DNA from 2 places in the Hydrogenophaga defluvii genome. Region 1 is predicted to be linked to the other one. Evidence: riboswitches for the same ligand, from Rfam matches in the RefSeq annotation. Region 1 holds a riboswitch; the other holds the start of a gene.
The links. A riboswitch is a leader RNA that binds a small molecule or an ion and turns the genes downstream of it on or off. The one in region 1 is predicted to bind thiamine pyrophosphate.
Positions count from the first base shown of each region.

Region 1 (4,650 bases):
CGTCCCACCAGGTCTCCACGCTGTGCGCGTGGCCGGCGCGGTGCAGGGCCTCGTAGGCGGCCACCATCTCCGGCAGTATCCAGGTGCCATGTTGGCCGTGGCGGGGCGTGGCCGCACAGTGCCGGATCACCGACGAAAAATCGTGGTCAAAACGGATTTCGATGCGCTGCTGGCGCAGCCCGCTGAACAGGGGTTTGCGCAGCGAGTCATGGAGCCGGAAGTCCGTCACCTGCAGCACCATGCGGGGGTCGGGGCTCCACCACAGAATGGGCTGGCCTTCGCTGTACCAGGGAAAAATGCCTTGGGAGTACGCCGCGAGCAGGGTGTGCACGTCCAGCGCGCCACCAGCGGCCAGCAGGCCTGGGGCCGGGTCGTGTGCGCCCCAGGCGCTGCTCAGCGGTGGAAAGGCTTGGCCTGGCTCCAGCCAGGGCAGGGCTGGTGCGCGCCGCGTCATGCGCGTGTTTTGGGCTGGAAGTCGCAGGTGTGTGCCACCGCACACTGGTGGCACAGCGGCTTGCGGGCCTGGCACACGTAGCGGCCGTGCAGAATGAGCCAATGGTGGGCGTCCACCAGGTAGGCCGGCGGAATGCGCTTGAGCAATTGCTGTTCCACGGCCAGTGGCGTTTTGCCCGGCGCGAGGCCTGTGCGGTTGCCCACGCGGAAGATGTGCGTGTCCACCGCCATGGTGGGTTCACCAAAAGCCACGTTGAGCACCACGTTGGCCGTTTTGCGGCCCACGCCGGGCAGGGCTTCCAGCGCCTCGCGGGTGCGCGGCACGCGGCCACCGTGTTGCTCCACCAGGATGCGGCAGGTTTCCATCAGGTGTTTGGCCTTGCTGCGGAACAGGCCAATGGTTTTGATGTGCGACTCCAGCCCCTCCAGCCCCAGCGCCAGGATTTTTTGGGGCGTGTTGGCCAGCGGGAACAAGCGCCGCGTGGCCTTGTTCACCCCCACGTCGGTGGCCTGGGCCGAGAGCAGCACGGCGGCCAGCAGCTCGAACACGCTGGTGTATTCCAGCTCCGTCACCGGCATGGGGTTGGCGGCCTTGAGGGTGGCGAAAAAGGTCTCGATGGCGGCGGGCTTCATGCGTCGGATGATAAACACGCGCCGTGCAAGCCCATGGCCGAAGCGGGACAATCCGGGGCATGAAAGCTTTATCCGACATCGCCCTGTCCATGCTCGATCTGGTGGCCGTGCGCGAAGGTGGCACCGTGCGCGAAGCGCTCGACATCGCCGTGCGCACCGCCCAGCACGCCGAACGCCTGGGTTTCACACGCTATTGGCTGGCCGAACACCACAACATGGTGGGCATCGCCAGCTCGGCCACGGCCGTGCTGGTGGGGCACATCGCCGCCGCCACCTCGCACATGCGCGTGGGTTCGGGCGGCGTGATGCTGCCCAACCACGCTCCGCTGGTGGTGGCCGAAGCCTTTGGCACCCTGGCCGAGCTGTACCCCGGCCGCATCGACCTGGGCCTGGGCCGCGCGCCCGGCACCGACGGCCCCACCATGCGCGCCCTGCGCCGCGACCGCGTGGAAAGTGAAGACGACTTCCCGCGCGATGTGGCCGAACTGCAGCGTCTGCTGGCACCTGCCCAGCCCGGTCAGCGCCTGGTGGCCATGCCCGGGGCGGGCACCAACGTGCCCATCTGGTTGCTGGGTTCCAGCCTGTTTTCGGCGCGCCTGGCGGCCGAGCGGGGCTTGCCCTACGCATTTGCCTCGCACTTTGCGCCGCGCCTGCTGCTGCAAGCGCTTGATGTTTACCGCAGCCACTTTCAGCCCTCGGCCACACTCCAGCAACCCTACGCGGTGGTGGGTGTGCCGGTGATTGCCGCCCCCACCGACGAGGAGGCCGAGTTCCTGGCCAGCAGCACCTACCAGCGGGTGCTGGGCATCCTCACCGGCGACCGCCAGCGGCTGCAGCCGCCGGTGCCACATTTCCGTGCCAGCCTGCATTCCCAGGCGCGCGCGGCGGTGGACGATTTTCTGGCCGTGGCCGCCATAGGTGGGCCTGCCACCGTGACGGCCCATTTTGAAGAGCTGGCCCGCGTGACCGAAGCCGACGAGTTCATGATCGTCAGCGACGTGTTCGACCCCGCGCTGCGTCTGCGTTCGCTGGACATCGCGGCCCAGGCCATGCGTGTGCCGACAGCGGTGGCCTGAACTACAATTCTCGCCGCACGTTGTTGCAACGTGTTTTCGCTAGGGGTGTTGCCCGCCACACGGCGGGCGACTGAGAAAGTCCCTTTGAACCTGATTGAGGTAATCCTCGCGCAGGGAAGCAAACGCAGTCACCGGGCGCCCGCCACACGTGGGTATTCTGCTCGGTGCCATGCCCAGCCGACCTGCCATTTCGCGACCACCACGCCATGGCACACACCCGTTCTCTTTTTCGCTCTTTGCCCCGCCGCAGCTTCATGCTGACGCCCGTGGCCGCCGCCTTGTTCAGCACGGCGGCCTTCTCGCAAACCCAAACCCTGGCCCCTGTCACCGTCAGTGACGGCACGGCAGCGCCCAGCGTGGACGTGGGCGGCTTTGGCGACGCGCCCCTGGCCCGCACGCCCATCAGCGCCACCGTCATCGACGCCGCCCAGATCGAGGCCAGCGGCGCGCGCAGCGTGCGCGACCTCTACAAGTTCGATGCCTCGGTGTCCGACGCCTACAACGCTGTGGGCTACTGGGACTACGCCACCGTGCGCGGCTACGTGCTGGACGCCAAATACAACTTCCGTCGTGAAGGCCTGCCCATCAGCGCCGAAACCGTGATCGGGCTGGAAAACAAAGAGCGCGTGGAAGTGCTCAAGGGCACCAGCGGCATCCAGGCCGGCACCAGCGCGCCGGGCGGGCTCATCAACTACGTGGTCAAACGCCCCACCGAAAAAGACCTGCGCAGCCTGCGCACCGAAATCACCAGCGAGGGCGGCGTGCTGGCTCATGTGGACCTCGGCGGACGTTTTGGGCAGCAGCGCGAATTCGGTTACCGCTTCAACTTGGCCGGCGAACGCATTGGCAGCCATGTGGACGCCGCCGATGGCCGCCGCCACCTGCTGGCCCTGGCCATGGACTGGCGCATCAGCCGCGACAGCCTGCTGGAGGTGGAGTTTGAGCACAGCCGCCGCAGCCAGCCCGGCGTGCCCGGCTTGAGCCTGCTGGGCAACCAACTGCCCGCCGCCAACCCCTTCGTCAACATCAACCACCAGCCCTGGAGCCAGCCCGGCGTCATGCGCAACTTCAGCGGCAGCGTGCGCTTTGAGCAGGCCTTGAGCGAAGGCTGGAGCTGGACCGCCCAACTGGCCTCGCAGCGCCTGCAGGCCGACGACCGCCTGGCCTACCCCTACGGCTGCTACGACGCCGGCAGCGACACCTACTACGCTGACCGCTACTGCCCCAACGGCGACTACGACCTCTACGACTTCCGCAGCGACAACGAGCGCCGCACCACCCAGGCGCTGCAACTGGCCGTGAAGGGTGAACTCAAGACCGGCGCCATCAAACACCAACTGCGCCTGGGTGTGCAGGCCAACCGCCACACCGACCTGGGCCAGCCCCAGGCCGACAACAACGCCGCCGTGGGCACCGGCAACATCTACACCCAGCCCGCGCTGCCAGCCGACCCCACCTACGCCGACCCCTACACCAAGCTGCGCGAGCGCAGCACCGAGTTCTTTGCCTACGACGCCATCGAATGGGCGCCCGGATTGAGCACCTGGCTGGGCCTGCGCCACACGCGCCTGAACCGCCACAGCGTGCGCACCGATGGCTCGCGCGAGACGGACTACCAACGCAGCTTCACCACCCCCTGGCTCGCCGGCAGTTGGCAACTCACGCCCGCCCACATGCTGTATGCGAGCTGGGGCAAAGGCGTTGAATCGGAAGTGGCCCCCGGCCGCAGCCGCTACACCAACGCAGGCCAACCCCTGCCCACACTGGAAAGCCGCCAGTGGGAAATGGGCCTCAAACACGACGACGGCCGTGTGCGCTGGAACGCCACCCTGTTCAACATCACGCGGCCGCTTTCAGGCGATGTGGGCACCTGCGACGATGCCGCGACGTGCACGCGCGTGATCGACGGTGATGCGCGTCACCGTGGCCTGGAGCTGGGCGCAGGCACCCGTCTGGGCGCCTGGAGCCTGCAAGGCAGTGCCAGCTTCATGCACGCGCGCCGACGCGGCGGCGTGATCGTGCCCGAACTCAATGGCCAGGCCCCCACCAATGTGCCCGAGTGGGTGCTGCGCGCCAGCGTGGGCTACCGCTTCGCCGCCGTGCCCGGCCTGAGCGCCATTGCCAGCCTGTCGCACGAAGGCCGCCGCAACGTGCTGCCCGATGCCTCCGTGCGCCTGCCCTCGTGGACACAAGTGGACGCCGCTTTGCGCTACGACACCCAACTGGGTGGCCACAAAGCCACCTGGACGCTGGCCGTGGAGAACCTCGCCAACCGCCGCTTCTTCAAAGAGTCGCCGTACCAGTACAGCCACATCTACCTGTTCCCCGCCGCGCCACGTACCCTGCGCCTGGCCCTGCAGACCAACTTCTGAAAAAAATCGGGCTGCTTGCAAAAAACCGAAAAATATCGATATACTTCGAGGCTTCTTCCCCGATAGCTCAGTCGGTAGAGCGCCGGACTGTTAATCCGTAGGTCCCTGGTTCGAGC
Region 1 covers NZ_JBHTBZ010000025.1:25,398-30,047, forward strand. Annotated here, with positions in the region: gene aat (leucyl/phenylalanyl-tRNA--protein transferase) at 1-454, opposite strand, end outside; gene nth (endonuclease III) at 451-1,086, opposite strand; gene ACFQU0_RS11415 (LLM class flavin-dependent oxidoreductase) at 1,146-2,162, shown strand; TPP riboswitch at 2,194-2,296, shown strand; gene ACFQU0_RS11420 (TonB-dependent siderophore receptor) at 2,369-4,534, shown strand; tRNA gene ACFQU0_RS11425 (tRNA-Asn) at 4,591-4,650, shown strand, end outside.

Region 2 (4,650 bases), on a different contig from region 1:
ATCACCGCCTCGGGCAGCAGTTGCAGCAGTTTTGTGGACGGCGTGAGAGTGGTAGGCATGCAGGGCTGTCGCAAAAAGGGGGTCAGGCGAATCCAACGGATAAGAAAATCAACCACACCAGATTAAGTATGGCAGGGGTTTTGGGCAGGCTCGTGCCATACACCACTGACGAGTCGTTCGTCGATTGGCTGGTCATGACCGAAGCAGTTGCTCAGCCCGTCGAACGTGAATGACTCCAGTCAGCCAATTTTGTTGAAAAACTCGTTTCGACGCCCCGGTCGGGTCGCCGTTTTCTGTCAGTGAGGATGATTTTGTTTGTTGGGTCGCACGCTTTTGGCGACTATCCCTCCACTTGATCCCCTTTACCTCGCTATCGCCGCCTGCATGCCCGGTGCAAGTGGCAACCACTTGGCCATTCTTCGCAGGTTCTGCGCCGTGGCCGCCAAGATGAACTCGTCGCGCGCACCTGCCAAGCCGCGCAGCCGCAGTCGGTCGAGCTTGAGGATGCGCTTGAGATGGGCGAAGAGCATCTCAACCTTCTTGCGCTGTTTGCTCGATTGCTTGAACTCATCTGTTTGTGCAATCTGTCGAGCAACGTCACGAGCACCCTCATAGATACTGCGAGCGATCTTGCGATGCGGGGTATTGGGACAGCACTCCAGTTTGCGCGAGCAATTGCTGCAGTCAAGCGAGCTGGCCCGATACACGATGGTGTCCGCCTGTGTCACATGGTCGCGTGGATTCTTGAACCGCCGCCAGTTCGACTTCAACGGCTTACCTTCCGGGCAACGGTACTCATTGGCGGTCTCATTCCAAAGAAACTCGCTGCTCGACAGGGTCTCGTCCTTGCGCTGGGTTCTGTCCCAGACCCTGACGTGCGGTGCAATCCCTTTGTCGTTGACCATCCAATCAAGCATCGGCGCTGTGCCATAAGCGGTATCGCCCACCAGTCGACTGGGTTTGATACCGAATCGGTCTTGCACACGTTGCACCATGGCCTTGGTGGCTTCCACCTCCAGCGTGCGATGCGCCTGCGTGGCTTCGACATCCACGATGATCCCCGCCTCCAGATCGATGAGATAGTTGGTGGAGTAGGCAAAGAAGGCGGGGCCACCTGGCGCTGCGGTGTATCTGGCTTGTGGGTCCGAAAGAGAAACTGTTCTGGGGTTGGCTATGGGGACCGTATCGCTTGAGACCGGATTGGTATCTTCCAGCGCTGCAAGGTACTCGCGTACCGCAGGACTTGGCTTGTCGCCTCCGGCCAATCCTTGGGATCTTCAGGCGTTGTCACGTTGGCCCGATTGGCATCGGCCTTGATGACGCTGGCATCCACGGCGAAGCCTTCACCACGAACCAGTCCCTCGGTCATGCATCGACCCAGAACGACTTCAAACACATGACGGAAGGCTTCGCTCTCGCGGAACCGGCCGTGGCGGTTCTTTGAGAAGGTGGAGTGATTGGGGATTTTGTCTTCCAGTCCGAGCCGGCAGAACCACCGATAGGCCAGATTCAGATGCACCTCCTCGCAGAGTCTGCGCTCGGAGCGGATGCCGAAGCAATACCCAATGACCAGCATTCGGATCATCAGTTCGGGATCGATGGATGGCCGTCCTGTGTGGCTGTAGAACGGCGCAAGATGTTCGCGCAAAGTGCTGAGGTCGAGGAACTGGTTGATGCCCCTCAGCAAATGGTCGGATGGGATGTGCTCTTCCAAGTTGAAGGCATAGAAGAGCTGATCCTGGTTCGCCGTGTGACCCATCATGGTTTGCACCTCCGTAAAGGAGAAACCGCATGCAAGTCACGGGCCAGACAACTCAAAAATCAGTGTTTTTCAACAGAATTAGCCTGAAGCCGCCAACTGACGAGCAGCCCGCCACGCCCATCTCCGCTCAACCACCGCCCCTCGGATTCCCAAGTACACTTCCACCCGCTCCGGGGTGCACGTATGGCGTGCTGAGATGGCGGACTTGACCGCCGGAACCGCGAACTTGATCTGGTTAGTACCAGCGTAAGAAGAGCTGCAGCGCCGTTGGCGCGTGCGTCCGTCCCTGTGTGGCGGGCATGCGCGCCTGCACCACCGGCGTCGAGGCGGGGCATTTTTCCAACCACTTTGGAGACTGCCTCGATGAACGCCCCCGACAAGCTGCAGCAACTGCTTTCGCTCACCCGCAAACCCTTCCCCCAGTCCCGCAAGGTCCATGTGCCTGGCACGCAAGACGGCGTGCACGTGCCCATGCGCGAAATCGCGTTGACCAATGGCGAGACCGTCACGGTCTACGACACCTCGGGACCCTACACCGACCCGACCGCCCACATCAACATCCGCCAAGGCCTGAAACCGGTGCGCAGCGAATGGGTGGCTGCGCGCGGCGACACCGAGGCCTACACCGGCCGCAGCCGGGTGGCGCTGGACGACGGCGGCAAACACGGCCCGAACGGCGAAGATATGGCGGACACCCGCATCGAAGCCCTGCGCGCCGAGGCCGCCGCGCTGCAACGCACGCCGCTGCGCGCCAAGCCCGGCGGCAACGTCACGCAGATGCACTACGCGCGCCAAGGCATCGTCACGCCCGAAATGGAGTTCATCGCCATCCGCGAGAACGGCAAGCGCGAGTGGATGCGCGCCTACCTGGGCGACGCCGAGCGCGAGGCGCGTCTGAAAGGCAACCCGCTGGGCGCGCGCATCCCCGACATCATCACGCCCGAGTTCGTGCGCGACGAGGTGGCGCGCGGCCGTGCGGTGATCCCGGCCAACATCAACCACCCCGAGCTGGAGCCCATGGTCATCGGGCGCAACTTCGGCGTGAAGATCAACGCCAACATCGGCAACTCGGCCGTCACCTCCTCCATCGAGGAAGAGGTGGAAAAACTGGTGTGGTCCATCCGCTGGGGCGGCGACACGGTCATGGACCTGTCCACCGGCAAGAACATCCACACCACGCGGGACTGGATCGTGCGCAACTCGCCCGTGCCCATCGGCACCGTGCCCATCTACCAGGCGCTGGAAAAAGTGGGCGGCGTGGCCGAGGACCTGAGCTGGGCCATCTTCCGTGACACCCTGATCGAGCAGGCCGAGCAGGGTGTGGACTACTTCACCATCCACGCCGGCGTGCGCTTGGCCCAAATCCCCATGACGGCCAAGCGGCGCACCGGCATCGTTTCGCGCGGCGGCTCCATCCTGGCCAAGTGGTGCATCACCCACCACAAGGAGAACTTCCTCTACACCCACTTCGAAGAGATCTGCGAGATCATGAAGGCCTACGACGTGAGCTTCTCGCTGGGCGATGGCCTGCGCCCCGGCAGCGCCGCCGACGCCAACGACGAGGCCCAGTTCGCCGAGCTGCGCACCCTGGGCGAGCTGACACGGATCGCCTGGCAACACGACGTGCAGACCATGATCGAAGGCCCGGGCCACGTGCCCATGCACCTGATCCAGGCCAACATGGAAGAGCAGCTCAAGCACTGCCACGAGGCGCCCTTCTACACCCTGGGCCCGCTGACCATGGACATCGCGCCGGGCTACGACCACATCGCCAGCGCCATCGGCGCCGCCATGATCGGCTGGATGGGCACGGCCATGTTGTGCTACGTCACGCCCAAGGAACACCTGGGCCTGCCCGACCGTGACGATGTGAAGCAGGGCATCATCGCCTACAAGATCGCCGCCCACGCCGCCGACATCGCCAAGGGCCACCCGGGGGCCCGCGCGCGCGATGACGCCATGAGCAAGGCGCGCTTCGAGTTTCGCTGGCGCGACCAGTTCGCCCTGGGCCTGGACCCGCAGACCGCCGAGGCCTACCACGACGAAACACTGCCCAAGGACAGCAGCAAGGAGGCGCACTTCTGCTCCATGTGTGGCCCCAAGTTCTGCAGCATGAAGATCACGCAGGACGTGCGGGATTACGCAGCGAACCAGGGCGTGAGCGAGGGCGAGGCCCTCGCCCGTGGCATGGCGCAGAAAAGCGCCGAGTTCAAGGCCACCGGCGGCGAGTTCTACGTGCCGCTGGACGCACTGACCACGAAGAAGGCCTGACGCCGTGGCCCGCATAGGCATTGCCGGGGCCGGCGTGCTCGGACGGCTGCTGGCCTGGCGGCTGGGCCACGCCGGGCACGCGGTCACGGTGTTTGACCCGGCGCCCGGCCCCCAGGCGCCGGCCACCGGGCAACTGGCCGACACCACCCCACACGCCGCCGGCTTCACCGCCGCCGGCATGCTCAGCCCGCTGGCCGAGCTGGACAGCGCCGGCCCGGCCATCGCGCGCCTGGGCTGGCGCTCGCTGGCACTGTGGCGCGACATCGCACAGGCGCTGCGCAAGCAAGGTTGTGGGGCACCACTGTTCGCGCAGCACGGTAGCCTGCTGCTGGCGCATGGTGCCGACCTGGGAGCGGCGCGCCGGGTGTTGGCCCGCTTGCAGGCTGCGCCCGACCTGCCCGCGCCGCAGCCGCTGGACCGCGACGCCCTGGCAGCGTTGGAACCCGCGCTCGCACGCGACCTGCACGGCTGGCTGCTGCCCGACGAAGGCCAGGTGATGGCCCGCGACATGCTGCACGCCTTGGCCACCCACGCGCCCGGCGTGGACTGGCGCTGGAGCCAGCGGGTTCAAACCGTAGGGCCCGGTGCCTTGCACACGGACAACGGCACGCCCAGCC
Region 2 covers NZ_JBHTBZ010000010.1:35,448-40,097, reverse strand. Annotated here, with positions in the region: gene ACFQU0_RS03960 (PAS domain-containing protein) at 1-59, opposite strand, end outside; partial or broken gene ACFQU0_RS03955 (transposase) at 363-1,762, opposite strand; TPP riboswitch at 1,924-2,032, shown strand; gene thiC (phosphomethylpyrimidine synthase ThiC) at 2,126-4,033, shown strand; gene ACFQU0_RS03945 (FAD-dependent oxidoreductase) at 4,038-4,650, shown strand, end outside.
Region 2: another riboswitch for thiamine pyrophosphate. It lies ahead of thiC (phosphomethylpyrimidine synthase ThiC); the one in region 1 lies ahead of ACFQU0_RS11420 (TonB-dependent siderophore receptor).